DNA from 2 places in the Herbaspirillum sp. FG34 genome. Region 1 is predicted to be linked to the other one. Evidence: predicted binding sites of a transcription regulator. Region 1 holds the regulator's gene; the other holds the start of a gene.
What was found. The regulator sigma-54, encoded in region 1, starts transcription at its own class of promoters, with help from an activator protein. The targets are predictions, from matches to a motif close to TGGCANGNAANCTGCTTT.
Positions count from the first base shown of each region.

Region 2: the regulator sigma-54 is predicted to act here: its motif matches at 5,344-5,361, upstream of ACODSZ_RS17540 (TorF family putative porin).

Region 1 covers NZ_JBMDJS010000017.1:75,038-82,384, forward strand. Annotated here, with positions in the region: gene ACODSZ_RS18990 (monovalent cation:proton antiporter family protein) at 1-281, opposite strand, end outside; gene ACODSZ_RS18995 (KpsF/GutQ family sugar-phosphate isomerase) at 644-1,672, shown strand; gene ACODSZ_RS19000 (KdsC family phosphatase) at 1,672-2,226, shown strand; gene lptC (LPS export ABC transporter periplasmic protein LptC) at 2,223-2,831, shown strand; gene lptA (lipopolysaccharide transport periplasmic protein LptA) at 2,883-3,491, shown strand; gene lptB (LPS export ABC transporter ATP-binding protein) at 3,494-4,237, shown strand; gene ACODSZ_RS19020 (RNA polymerase factor sigma-54) at 4,337-5,827, shown strand; gene hpf (ribosome hibernation-promoting factor, HPF/YfiA family) at 5,981-6,343, shown strand; gene grxD (Grx4 family monothiol glutaredoxin) at 6,719-7,030, shown strand; gene ACODSZ_RS19035 (UbiX family flavin prenyltransferase) at 7,056-7,347, shown strand, end outside.
Region 2 covers NZ_JBMDJS010000014.1:136,027-143,373, reverse strand. Annotated here, with positions in the region: gene gshB (glutathione synthase) at 1-816, opposite strand, end outside; gene gshA (glutamate--cysteine ligase) at 855-2,153, opposite strand; gene ACODSZ_RS17550 (ammonium transporter) at 2,601-4,133, opposite strand; gene ACODSZ_RS17545 (P-II family nitrogen regulator) at 4,149-4,487, opposite strand; gene ACODSZ_RS17540 (TorF family putative porin) at 4,500-5,282, opposite strand; gene ACODSZ_RS17535 (accessory factor UbiK family protein) at 5,705-5,950, shown strand; gene ACODSZ_RS17530 (YifB family Mg chelatase-like AAA ATPase) at 6,024-7,347, shown strand, end outside.

The DNA.
Region 1 (7,347 bases):
GCCACCTGCGCCACGCCCAGGCCGAAGACGATGTGGCGCATGGCCGAGAGCTTGGAGAGCGAAAACTCCAGCCCGATGGAAAACATCAGAAATACCACGCCGAATTCGGCCAGGGCATGGGTGGTTTCATTGTCCTCGGCAAAGGCCAGACCGTGCGGGCCGATGATGATGCCCACGACCAGGTAGCCCAGCATGGGCGGCAGCTGCATCATGCGGAAGGCGACCACGCCGAGCACCGCCGCAGCCAGAAGGAAAAGGGTCAGTTCCAGTCCGGAAAACATTGCTGTTGGGTTTCTTGTCAAAAGCCGCCGCAGACGGCGGGGTTCGATGTGAATAAATTGGCAACGCACCAGCAAATGGCAGTTCATCCAGCCAGCGTGCAGAGTGAAGGAAAATACCGGGCGGCGACCAGAAGAAACGCCGTAGAATTCATACGTGTAGCGCCACAACAGCAGAGTTATTCACTACCGCAGAGTACCCTCTGCCCCTGTTGCGATGCCATTCGCCATCCCCGTCCTGGCCGGGAATCCCCCGTGGCTGCGGTGCTGCGGTGCGACGCAACGCGGCGCTTGGCATCAAATCCGGCAGCATTCCCTTACATCTGGCAAGTTTTTTGCTTTGCTAATTCGTTTATACTTCGGTTATGAGTGTAACCGATGACAAAACCACGCCTGCATCTTTTTCGGCCGGGGCTGCCCGTCGCGCCATCGACCTGGCACGCCAGACCCTGCAGATCGAAGCCGATGCCATCCTGGCACTGAAAGACCGCCTGCGCGACGACAGCGCCGAGCCATTGGCGCGGGCCGTGCAAGCCGTGCTGCAATGCGAAGGCCGCGCCGTCGTCTCGGGGATCGGCAAATCCGGCCACATCGGCCGCAAGATGGCCGCCACGCTGGCCTCTACCGGTACCCCCGCGCTCTTCATGCACCCGGCCGAGGCCGCACATGGTGACCTGGGCATGGTGACGGCACGTGATGTCTTCATCGCCATTTCCAATTCCGGCGAAACGGCCGAGCTGCTGGCCATCGTTCCCATCATCAAGCGCATGGGCACGGTGATCATCGCCATGACCGGCAACGACGACTCCTCCCTGGCCAGGCTGGCCGCCGTGCACCTCAACGTCGGCGTGGCCAAGGAAGCCTGTACCCTCAACCTGGCCCCGACGGCCAGCACCACGGCTACCCTGGCCATGGGCGATGCGCTGGCGGTGTCGCTGCTGGACGCACGCGGTTTCGTCGAGGAGGATTTTGCCCGCTCCCACCCCGGTGGTGCGCTGGGCCGGCGCCTGCTGACCCACGTGCGCGACGTCATGCGCAGCGGCGAAGCGATTCCCGCCGTGCGTCCGGATGTGTCGCTCTCGGCCGCGCTGATGGAAATCACGCGCAAGGGCATGGCCATGACCGCCGTGGTCGATGAGCAATTCCGGCCCATCGGCGTGTTCACCGATGGCGACCTGCGCCGTCTGCTGGAGCGCGGTACGGACTTCACCAGATTCCGTATCGCCGATGTCATGCACGCCCATCCGCAGACCGTCCAGCAGGACCAACTGGCGGTGGACGCGGTGCAGCTCATGGAACAGTTCCGCATCAACCAGCTGCTGGTCACCGATGCGGACGGCGTGCTCACGGGCGCGCTGCACATCCACGACCTGACTCGCGCCAAGGTGATCTGATGAACGCGCCAGCCTTCGCCAGCACCCTGCCCGCTGCTGCACTCGCCAAGGCGGCCGCGATCCGCCTGATGATCTTCGACGTCGACGGGGTACTGACCGATGCCGGTCTGTACTACGGCGACGAGGGGGAAGTCTTCAAGCGCTTCAACGCCCTCGACGGCCACGGCATCAAGATGATGCAGCAGTACGGTACTGCCGCCGCCATCATCACCGCGCGCCAGTCTCCCTACGTGTTGCGCCGTGCGCGCGACCTGGGCATTGCCCATGTGTTCCAGGGCATCCATGACAAGCGCCAGGCCTTCGAGCAATTGCTGCAGCAAGTACAGCTCACCCCGCAGGAGTGCGGCTACCTGGGTGACGACATCATCGACCTGCCGGTGCTGACCCGCGTGGGTTTCAAGGCCTGCGTGGCCAACGGTCATCGTGAGGTGAAATCGCGCAGCGACTATGTCACGCAGGCCGCCGGCGGCCATGGCGCGGTGCGCGAGATCTGCGACCTGGTGCTGGCCGCACAAGGCAACTACGAGGCGGCGCTGGCGCCGTACCTGGCATGAGCGGGCGCAGCGGCGAACGCCAGGCCGAACGCATCCGCCTGGCGGTGATCCTGGTGATCCTGATCGCGGCGGCCCTGGGCAGCTTCTGGGTCATGCAGGTCATGCGCGCCTCCGGCGACCAGCAGCCGGCGCAGCGTCCGCGCGGCAAACCCGACTACTATCTGGAAAACTTCAGCTACGTGAAGATGGGTCCGACCGGCCTGCCGCGCTATGACGTTTCCGGCGTCAAGATGGTGCACTTCCCCAGCGATGACTCCTTCGAGATCACCAAGCCGGTGGTGCACAACCTGGACCAGAATCAGGCGCCCATGCAGCTCTATTCGGATACCGCACGGGTCACCGACGACCAGACCCAGATCCACATGTACGGCAATGCCAATGCAATCCGCGCGCCCTACAAGGGCCGCGAAGAAATGCACCTGGTCTCGCAATACCTGCTGCTGTTACCCGATGATGAAATCGTCAAGACCGACAAGCCGGTCGCCATGACCATGGGGACCACGCGCCTCAATGGGGTGGGCATGGTGGCCAACAATGCGACGCAGGTGGTGCAGCTGCTCGGCAATGTACGCGGCTATTACGAGCCCGCACCGAAGAAACGCTAAGCCGGTTCAGTCCGGCACAAGAACGCCAAGAATCGAACAGACAGGAAACCAATGAAACGCTCACTCTTACTGCCGATGCTGATGCTGGCTGCCGTGTGCGGTGTGGCCAACGCCGAGAAGGCGGACTCCACCAAGCCCACCAACATCGAGGCAGACCAGATGGTCTATGACGACGTGCGCCAGGTGAAGACCTTCACCGGCAACGTCGTGATGACACGTGGCACCCTGATCATCAAGGCCGGCCGCGTGGTATTGACGACCGATCAGTACGGTTATGAAAATGCGGTGCTGTATGCCGCGCCTGGTGCGCTGGCAACCTTCCGCCAGAAGCGTGACGGCGGCCCCAATCTGTGGATCGAAGGCCAGGCCGAGCGCATCGAGTATTCGGAGCAGACGGAAGTGTCCAAGCTGTTCCAGCGCGCCCACATCCAGCGCATGGACGGCGACCGCATCACCGATGAAGTCAACGGCGAATTCATTTCCTATGACAGCCGCGCCGAATTCTATTCGGTCAACAACACTGCCAGCGGCCAGAGCAAGCCGGGCGCGGGCCGCATCACGGCCGTGATCCAGCCCAAGAACCCGCCGCCGGCCACGGACGCCCAGCCCGCAGCACCGGCCCAGCCGGCAGCGCGTCGTCAGAACGGAAAGGACCAGTAAGGATGGTAGCCAGTTCGCTGGTCGTTCGCGGCCTGAAGAAAAGTTACGGCGCGCGCCAGGTGGTGCGCGATGTCTCGATGGAAGTGCGCAGCGGCGAAGTGGTCGGCCTGCTCGGCCCCAATGGTGCCGGCAAGACCACCTCGTTCTACATGATCGTGGGGCTGGTACCCTCCGATGGCGGCGAGATCGACCTGGATGGCGCGCCCATTTCGCGCATGCCCATTCACAAGCGCGCCACCATGGGCCTGTCCTACCTGCCGCAGGAAGCCTCGGTGTTTCGCAAGCTGACGGTGGAAGACAACATCCGCGCCGTGCTGGAGCTGCGCCAGGAAGACGGCAAGCCGCTCTCGCGCGATGAAATCGAGGGCCGCCTCAACAACCTGCTGCACGAACTTCAAATCGAAAAGCTGCGCGAAAGCCAGGCCCTGTCACTGTCGGGCGGTGAGCGCCGACGCGTCGAGATCGCTCGCGCGCTGGCCACCGATCCGCGCTTCGTGCTGCTCGATGAACCGTTTGCCGGTATCGACCCGATTGCGGTGATCGAGATCCAGCGTATCGTGCGCTTCCTCAAGGAGCGCGGCATCGGCGTGCTCATCACCGACCACAACGTGCGCGAGACGCTGGGCATCTGCGATCGCGCCTACATCATCAACCAGGGCACGGTGCTGGCCAGCGGCAATCCGGAAGAGATCATTGCCAACGAGTCGGTACGCCGCGTCTATCTGGGCGAGCACTTCCGCATGTAAGCAGCACAGTCGCCCTACGTATCGAGCATCACCGACACCCAGGCATCACGCAACGACAGGCACAGCAACCCGCGGGCCACGCCGCTTTCAGAAAGACAGATGAAACAGTCGCTCCAGTTACGTACCTCGCAGCACCTCGCATTGACGCCGCAACTGCAGCAGTCGATCAGGCTGCTGCAACTGTCGACGCTGGAACTGCACCAGGAACTGGAACAGATCCTCTCCGACAATCCCCTGCTGGAGCGTCTCGATGACGCTCTCGACAATTCGGTGCGTCTGCTGGCCGACGGTGCCGTCTCCAGTTCGCCTTCCAGTGGCGTGGCCGACACCCCTCATGAAAACAGCGGCGAAGCGACGCCCGCTGCCAGCGATGGCGATTCCAGCTTCGAGTACCAGGACAACAATCCGGACACCGGTGTCACCGGTGATGCCGACTGGAGCTTCGATGACGTCGCCCGCAGCGGCAAGTCACCCGATGACGACGATGCCCGCCCGCAGCTGGAAGCCCATGAACTGACCCTGCGCGAACACCTGCTGGAACAGATCCGCGTGACTGCGCGCACCCTGCGCGATCGTGCGCTGCTGGAACTGCTCACCGATGCGCTCGACGAGAGCGGCTATCTGGAAGAACCGCTGGAGGACATCCTCGCGCGCCTGCCTGAAGAGCTGGGTATCGACATGGAAGAGCTGTCGATTTCGCTCAAGCTGCTGCAGAGCCTGGACCCGGCCGGCGTGGGCGCGCGCAGTGCCGGCGAATGCCTGGCCTTGCAGATCCGCCGCCTGCCCAAGATCCCCTTTGTCACGCGCAAGCTGGCGCTGAGGATCGTTGAGGATTACCTGCCGCTGTTCGCCCAGCGCGACTTCAACAAGATCAAGAAGGCCCTCGATTGTGACGACGAAGACCTGCGTGAAGCCCAGGCCGTGATCCGCCAGTGCCGTCCGCATCCGGGTGCCGAATTCGCGCGTGACGCCTCGGACTACGTGGTGCCGGACGTGATTGTCAAGCAGACAAAGAACGGCTGGCAGGTCATGCTCAACCATGAGGTCATGCCCAAGCTGCGCGTCAATGCGATGTACGCCAGTGCCTTGAAGCAGGCCAAGGGCGAAGGTTCGCTGTCCTCGCAGTTGCAGGAAGCCAAGTGGCTCATCAAGAACATGCGGCAACGTTTCGATACGATTTTGCGCGTCGCGCAGGCTATTGTGGAACGTCAAAGAAACTTCTTTTCCCATGGTGCAGTGGCCATGCGCCCCCTTGTGCTGCGTGAAATTGCTGATACACTGGGTCTACACGAGAGCACCATCTCTCGCGTGACGACTCAGAAATACATGCTCACTCCGCATGGTATGTTTGAGTTGAAATACTTCTTCGGTAGCCACGTCGCGACTGAAACCGGAGGCGAAGCTTCCTCCACCGCGATACGGGCGCTGATCAAACAGTTGATAGGAGCCGAAAACCCGCAGACCCCATTATCCGATAGCAAGATTGCGGATATGCTGGCAGAACAAGGCATGGTGGTCGCGCGACGCACAGTCGCCAAATACCGCGAAGTGTTGAAGATTCCGCCAGTCAATCTCCGCAAGTCCCTCTGAGTTTTTCCTCAGTTTTTCTGCAGTACCGTTGCTGTGTTCAGGCAAGCATCCCGACTGATGCCCACGCCATCCGACACGAAGACCGTGCCCGTGGTACAGCTGCAGCAGGATCGATTGCACGAACCTCCAGTGACTTCACGATAGGAGTCTTGTATGAATCTGACCATCAGTGGACACCACCTCGAACTGACCCCCGCCATCCGGGAATACGTGCAAAGCAAGCTCTCGCGTATCAAGCGCCATTTCGACAACGTGATCGACGTCAGCGTGATCCTGAGCGTAGATAAACTCACAGAAAAGGAAAAGCGCCAAAAAGCGGAAATCAACGTCCACATCAAGGGGAAGGATCTACATGCGGAAAGCATCGCACACGACCTCTACGCTGCCATTGACACCCTGATCGACAAGCTCGATCGCCAGGTCATCAAGCACAAGGACAAGTTGCAGGAGCATCACTCCACTGCCAAGCGCCTGCCGGACGACACGCCCGAGGATGCGGTAGCCGGAGCGGCATAAGCCAGGACACCAACGGCAAGCCACCTCGCAGCCTGCAGGGCTGCTGAGAAAGCCAGCCGGATTTCACGAGGAAGGGGCGCGCAAGCGCCCTTTTTCATTGGGGCCACAGCATCTAGCGATGCCTGTGGAAAAAATATAAATCATTACGCCGGGCAACTTCCCGGCAAAACCGCAGTGAACATTGTTCATCGCTCTGCTTGAATGTCTTGCGCAGCACCCTCATCTGCTACCCAGAGCAAACTGCATACGGTATAAATCATTTCCTTGATGCAATTTCCCGCCGGCTCGGACGGACGAATGGCGTGCTGCCGATTTCAACGCGCCTGCCGGCTTTTCCCTATAATGTCGGGCAATCCCATTTTTAAAGGCACAGCCATGAGCGACGTCCAATCCTGGATCAAAGAAACCGTGACCCAAAACCCTGTGGTGCTGTTCATGAAGGGCACTGCACAGTTCCCGCAATGCGGCTTTTCCGGCAAGGCCATCCAGCTGCTCAAGGCCAGCGGCGCCGAGAACATCGTCACCGTCAACGTGCTGGAAAGCCCCGACGTGCGCCAGGGCATCAAGGAATACTCGAACTGGCCGACCATTCCCCAGCTGTACGTGAAGGGTGAATTCGTCGGTGGCTCCGACATCATGAGCGAGATGTACGCCTCGGGCGAGCTGCAGACCCTGATCAAGGGCTGAGTCTGCCCTGCCCTGTAGAGCGCGCATGAGTGCTTCTTCCAGTCAGCCCCGCCAGCGCCTGATCGTTGCGATCACCGGGGCCACCGGGGCCATCTATGGTGTCCGGCTGCTGGAACACCTGCGCAAGCATGGTCAGGTCGAGACGCATCTGATGGTCTCCGAAGCCGGCGTGCTCAATCTGCATCAGGAACTGGACATGCGGCGCAAGGATGTGGAAGCGCTGGCCGATGTGGTGCACAACGTGCGCGATGTCGGCGCGTGCATCGCCAGTGGCTCGTTCGCCTCTGCCGGCATGGTGGTGGCGCCCTGTTCGATGA
Region 2 (7,347 bases), on a different contig from region 1:
ATCCAATCCTACCAGCAACAGGCCACGTTGATACAAGATCGGACCGAGCGCCTCGCCGATCTCGATGTCGCGTGCCGATGCCGGCTGCGCTTTGCCCAAACCGCCCGCGGCCAGGTTGCCGCGCACCTCGTTGCCCTGCGGAATGCGTGCCAGCACATTGGGCACCACCTTGCCGCCGATGAGGAGAATGCGCTTGTCGCCTGCGCTGATCTGGGGAATGAAACGCTGTGCCATGATCGTGCGTTGACCGTTGTCGGTCAGGGTTTCGATGATGGAGCCCAGGTTCATGCCATCGGCCTTGACGCGGAAGATGCCCATGCCGCCCATGCCATCGAGGGGTTTCAGGATCACGTCCTGGTGCTCGTCGTGGAAGGCGCGCAGACGCCTGGCGTCGCGCGTGACCAGGGTCGGCGCGGTGTACTGCGGGAACTGGGCAATGGCCAGCTTCTCGTTGTGGCTGCGGATCGCTGCCGGTTTGTTGAATACGCGCGCCCCCTGCTTCTCGGCCAGTTCCAGCAGGTAGGTGGTGTAGATGTACTCCATGTCGAAGGGCGGATCCTTGCGCACGATCACCGCATCGAATTCGGAGAGGAAGGACGACGCCGGCTTGTCGGCGCGATACCAGTCATCGGCATCACCGGTCAGGGTGATCTTGCAGGCATTGGCCGTCACCAGGCCGCTTTCCAGCACCAGGTCGCCCTGTTCAAAGGCGTAGATACTGTGGCCGCGACGCGCGGCCTCGCGCATCATGGCGAAGGTGGAATCCTTGTACGTCTTGAACGACTCCAGAGGATCGGCGAGGAAAGCGATTTTCATGAGGCTAGGGTCCTGTTGTGCCTGGCAAGGGCGCGATATTAATAAACTTCCGGGTTGGGGTCGGTCTTTTCCATCTCCACCGAGGCGGCCAGCAAGGCCAGCCGCGCCACCACCCCATACATGTAGAAACGGTTGGGGGCAGCCGTGCCCGGCTTGGCGTGCATGTCCGGCAGGGCATGCTGCTGGGCGAAGGCCAGCGGCACGAAATGCGCGCCGGGCGCATTGAGGTTTTCATTGACGCCGCGCTCGGCATGCACGCGATAGAATCCGCCCACCACGTAGCGGTCGATCATGTAGACCACCGGCTCGGCCACGGCCTGGTTGATGCGCTCAAAGGAGTGCACGCCTTCCTGCACGATCACTTCCGAGACTTCCAGCCCTTCCTTGCCGGCCAGCATGCCGGTGCGCTGCTTGCGGTTCAGATCCTTGATCTCGCTGGCATCCTTGACCGCCATGATGCCCATGCCGTAGGTGCCGGCATTGGCCTTGATGAAGACGAAAGGCTGCTCCTTGATGCCGTATTCCTTGTACTTCTTGCGGATCTTCGACAGCAGCGAGGAGACGCTGTCGGCCAGCGCGTCGGTGCCGGTGTTCTCCTGGAAATCGATGTCGCCGACCTTGGCGAAGAGCGGATTGAGCATCCACGGGTCGACCTCGACCATTTTGGAAAATTTCTTCACCACTTCATCGTAGGCGGCAAAGTGATTGCTCTTGCGGCGCAGCGCCCAGCCCGCATGCAGCGGCGGCAGGACGCTTTGTTCATGTAGCCCTTCCAGCACCGAGGGAATGCCGCTGGAGAGGTCATTGTTGAGCAGCACGGTGCAGGGATCGAAGTTCTTCAGGCCCAGGCGGCGGCCATTGGCCGAGCGCTCCAGCGGTTCCAGCGTGATATGGGTGCCGTCGGGCAGCTCGATCTGCTGCGGCTTGGCTGCGCCCGGCGCCAGGCTGCCCAGGCGTACGTTCAGGCCGGTCTGGCGGAAGATCTGCATCAGACGGCCGATGTTCTGCAGGTAGAAGGTGTTGCCGGGCTGGGTTTCCGGGATCAGCAGCAGATTGCGCGCATCCGGACAGTATTTCTCGATGGCCGCCATGGCCGCCTGTACCGCCAGCGGCAGCATCTCCGGGGAGAGGTTGTTGAAGCCGCCCGGGAACAGGTTGGTGTCGACCGGGGCCAGCTTGAAACCGGCGTTGCGCAGGTCGACCGAGCAATAGAAGGGCGGCGTGTGCTCCTGCCACTCCATGCGGAACCAGCGTTCGATGGCCGGCGTGGCGCCCAGGATTTTCTTCTCCAGCTCCAGCAGGGGACCATTGAGAGCGGTGACAAGATGCGGGACCATAAAAGACCTTAACGAGATGTAAATGCCGGCAGCGAGTGTCGATTTTAGCGGATTCCTGAAACCGTGTTGCAACGCGGTAGAAACCGCCGTTGTCATTTCAGCAAAGCCCGGCCCGGCCACGGTCGCTGCAAAGGCGTGGACGGGAGTGTTCACATGGCGATGAAGACGGCATTTTAAAGAGTCCGACTCAATTACTCGGGAATTATCCGCCTGCGACGCGGCATTGCATCGGGAAAGCTTTTTTCATGAAGAAAAATGACGAAAAAGCGACAACCCGGCAGACAACTTGGCGATATGACAAGTATGCGCTTTTCTTCATGTTGTGAAGCGTACGAACGCGTACGAACGCCTACAAATGCCTACAAATGAAAACAGGCGCCCGAAGGCGCCTGATAAAGAGGCCGTTTCCAGCCCCGAAGGAATACTGCAGACTCAGTAGAGCGATGCTTAGTGGTAAGCCGATTCGCCGTGGCTGGAGATATCCAGGCCTTCGCGTTCTTCTTCCTCGGTCACACGCAGGCCGATGACGACGTCAACGATCTTGTAGGCGATGAAGGAGACCACACCCGACAGGATCACGGTGGTCAGCACGCCCTGGAACTGGATCCAGACCTGGCCGCCGATGGAGTAATCCGGTGCCACGGCGTTGGCCACGTAGTCATAGATGCCGGTGCCGCCCAGGCTGGGGGCTGCGAACACGCCGGTCAGGATGGCACCCAGGATGCCGCCCACGCCGTGCACGCCGAAGACATCCAGCGCGTCGTCCGAACCCAGGATCTTCTTCAGACCGCTCACGCCCCACAGGCACAGCAGACCAGCGATCAGGCCCATGACCACGGCGCCGATGACGCCCACGAAGCCAGCGGCCGGGGTGATCGCCACCAGGCCAGCGACGGCACCGGAAGCGGCACCCAGCATGGAAGGCTTGCCCTTGCCGATCCATTCGCCGAAGCTCCAGGACAGCACGGCAGCAGCAGTAGCCAGGATGGTGTTGACGAAGGCCAGGGCAGCAGTGCCGTTGGCTTCCAGACCGGAACCGGCGTTGAAGCCGAACCAGCCGAACCACAGCAACGAGGCACCGACCATGGTCAGGGTCAGGCTATGGGGCTTGAAGGCTTCCTTGCCGAAACCGATACGCTTGCCGATCACGTAGGAACCGACCAGGCCGGCAATGGCGGCGTTGATGTGCACCACGGTGCCACCAGCGTAATCCAGCGCGCCCTTCTGGAACAGCCAGCCCGAGATGGCGGTCGCCTTTTCAGCGGCAGCAGCGTCGGTGAAGGCGTCCGGACCCGGCCAGAACCAGACCATGTGGGCCATCGGCAGGTAGGAGAAGGTGAACCACAGGATCGAGAACAGGATCACCGCCGAGAACTTCACGCGTTCGGCGAAGGAACCGATGATCAGCGCCACGGTGATGGCGGCAAACGCACCCTGGAAGGCCACGAAGACCAGTTCCGGAATGACCACGCCCTTGCTGAAGGTGCCGGTGTTGGAGTCACCCGTCAAGCCGTGCAGGAACAGTCGGTCGAATCCGCCGAAGAAGGCATTGCCCTCGGTGAACGCGATGCTGTAGCCGTAGACGAACCACAGGATGTAGATCAGCGAGAAGATCATGAAGCACTGCATCAGCACCGACAGCATGTTCTTGCTGCGGACCAGGCCGCCGTAGAACAGACCCAGGCCAGGCAGGGTCATGAGGATGACGAAGGCGGTACAGACCAGCATCCAGGCGGTATCGCCCTTGTTGGGCACCGGTGCCGGCGCGGCAGCAGCAGCGGCCGGTGCGGCGGGAGCCGCCGCCGGGGCAGCGGCGTCAGCCTTGGGCGCAGCCGGAGCGGCAGCGGCCGGGGCAGCGGCGGTGGCCGCTGCGGCTTCAGGCTTGGGCGCGTCCTGCGCCTGGGCCGGAGCGGTAAAGCCTACCGCCAACAACAGCGCGCCAATGGCGAGCGCGCCGGAAAACATTTTCTTCATGCTCATTAGAATTCCCCTTTTTTACAGAGCGTCTTTACCGGTCTCGCCGGTGCGGATACGGATCACATCCAGCAGGTCCTGGACGAAGATCTTGCCGTCGCCGATCTTGCCGGTGCGGGCAGCAGTCTCGATGGCTTCCAGGGCGCGTTCGACGATGGCGTCGTCGACGGCCGCCTCGATCTTGGTCTTGGGCAGGAAATCGACCACATACTCGGCACCGCGATACAGCTCGGTATGGCCTTTCTGACGACCGAAGCCCTTGACTTCAGTCACGGTGATGCCTTGCACACCGATCGCGGAGAGGGCTTCACGCACCTCGTCCAGCTTGAACGGTTTGATGATCGCTGTGATCAGTTTCATACGAACCTCTTGTTAGAAAGTTTTGCTGATGGAGAAGACGAAGCCGTTCTTGCCGACGTTCTTGGTGCCATCCGATGCCGGGGTGGTCGTCACGCCGTCCTTCAGGTCGGTACCGACATAGGCCAGGCCCAGGGTGATGCCGGCAGCGTCGTCGAAGGTCTTGGACAGGCCGACCTTCCAGTCGGTGTAGCTGAACTGGCCGGGGTTGCCACGCACGTTCTGGTGACCGAGGTGCAGACCGAGCATGACGCCATAGTAGGTCTCGATGTTGGCACCCAGATCGAAGTACTGGCTGTACTTGCTGTTGACGGCGCCGAACAGGTTGGTCAGCGATTGCGAATACTTGAAATAGGCCGGACCGTAACCGACCTGACCGTACAGTTCGAAGGTATTGGCGTTCTTGGCGCCGCTGTTGGCCAGGGTGTTGCCCGGGTAGTAGTAGTACAGGCCGCCGACGTCATAGGTGAAACCGCCGCCGATGTCACCGCGCTTGCCGCCGTAGATGTCCCACTCGACGTTACCCTTGGTATCGGTACCGGTGAGGGTGCCGGCGTCCTTGATCCACTTGATGTTGCTCAGCCAGGTGCCGGCGTACAGACCGGTCGGGTTGTGCGTGTAGTCAGCACCTACCTGCAGCGCCGGGTCGAAACGGGTCTGGGTCAGGCCGCGGTAGCGGTAGTCGCTCACCACGGCGGCGTTGAAGCTCAATTCATTATCCGGCTTGGCGTCTTCGGCGCGGGCCACGGTAGAAACGAAGGATGCGGCGATGGCTGTTGCAAGAATCAGTTTCTTCATGACTTTCCCTCTGGTTTATGTTTGAACAATAAAGTCGTTTTTTTGTCTTTGCCCAAACCCTTTAGCAGGAGCCGTGCCATGTCCGTTCGGCAAGGCAGACTTGTCTTTTTGCGTGAAACCAGAGATTTGCAACGATTTTTTTCGAGAACAGCTTCAAAATAGTGCATCAAGCCTGTCGATGCACGTCATTGGTGCGATATTGCTTGTTTTTTGTCAAACCTGCATCGGACGCGGCAATCACATTTTGGTGCGTGGGTGGTGGGCGAGGCCAGGATCACCAAGTCGGCGCATTTCTCGAAAGAAAATTCAACCTCGTGACGGCACCTGTGCACAAAAATGCAGTCTGTACAGGACATCGCGGTTTGAGGATGAGCGGGAAACCGCTAAACTTGCAGTACAGCTATCAGCCAAGGAGATCCGACATGGACAAGCCCCCATTTTTTGAAGACCTGCAATCCAAGATCAACAAGGCGATCGAGAACTCTCCGGCCAAGGACATCGAGAAGAACGTCAAGGCCATGCTGAGTCAGGGTTTTGCCAAGCTGGACCTGGTCACGCGCGAGGAATTCGACGTCCAGGCCCAGGTGCTGGCCAAGACCCGTGCCCGCCTGGAGGCGCTGGAAGCGCGTGTTGCCGAGCTTGAGGCTCAGCAAAAACAGACTCCATGATCCTGGCCCGGACACTTTTCTCTTTTTCTCCCCCTTCCCTTCTTCCTGCTGACAAGCTGCCGGGCGCATTGCGATGAGCCTGGCAGTCTTGCGCAGCCGCGCCCTGGCCGGCATGAGCGCCCCGCCTGTGACGGTCGAGGTGCACCTGGCCAATGGCTTGCCGGCCTTTACCATCGTCGGGCTCCCCGAAGCCGAGGTCAAGGAAGCCCGTGATCGCGTTCGGGCAGCGCTGCAAAACGCCCGGTTTGAATTCCCTGCCCGCCGCATCACCGTCAACCTCGCTCCGGCCGACCTGCCCAAGGAATCCGGACGCTTCGATCTGCCCATTGCGCTGGGCATCCTGGCCGCCTCCGAGCAGATTCCTGCGGACCGGCTGGACGATCATGAATATGCGGGAGAGCTGTCGCTGTCGGGCCAGTTGCTGCCCATTCGCGGCGCGCTGGCCATGACCTGCGCCATCCAGCGGGAGCACCAGGAACACGGCCAGCCACGCAGCTTCATCCTGCCGGCGGCCAATGCCGACGAAGCGGCACTGCTGCCCGAGGCGCACATCCTTCCCGCCAGGTCCTTGCTGGAGGTCTGCAGCCACTTCAGTACGCGCGACCCTGCGGCCCGGCTGCAGCGGCACCCGCCACGGTCGGCAGTGGACGTGCCGACCTATCCGGATTTCAGCGACATCAAAGGGCAGTTACAGGCGCGACGCGCGATGGAAGTGGCCGCGGCCGGCCAGCACAGCATCCTGCTGGTCGGGCCACCCGGTGCCGGCAAGTCGATGCTGGCCACGCGCTTGCCCGGCATCCTGCCGCCGATGACGCTGGAAGAGGCCTTGGAGTCAGCGGCGGTGCAATCCTTGAGCGGCAGTGTCGACATGGATCGCTGGCGCCAACGCCCCTATCGCGCACCGCACCACACCGCCTCCGCCGTGGCGCTGGTCGGCGGCGGCAGTTCACCCCGGCCCGGAGAAATCTCGCTGGCGCATCATGGGGTCCTGTTCCTCGACGAGATCGCCGAGTACCCGCGCAGCGTGCTTGACGTGCTGCGCCAGCCGATGGAATCGGGGCATATCGTGATATCGCGGGCGGCGCGGCAGGCACGGTTCCCGGCGCGCTTCCAGCTCATTGCGGCGATGAATCCCTGTCCGTGCGGACTGCATGGTGATCCGCAAGGCCGCTGCCGCTGTACGCCCGAGCTGGTCAAGCGCTACCAGGCGCGCCTGTCCGGTCCGCTGCTGGACCGCATCGACATGCAGATCCATGTGAGCGCCCTGAGCCCCGCCGAACTGGCCAGCCAGCAGCCGGGCGAATCCAGCGCCGCCATCGCGAAGCGCGTCGCACGCGCCTTTGAACGTCAATGGCAGCGCCAAGGCAAACCCAACAGCCAGCTCGGTGGCAGCCAAA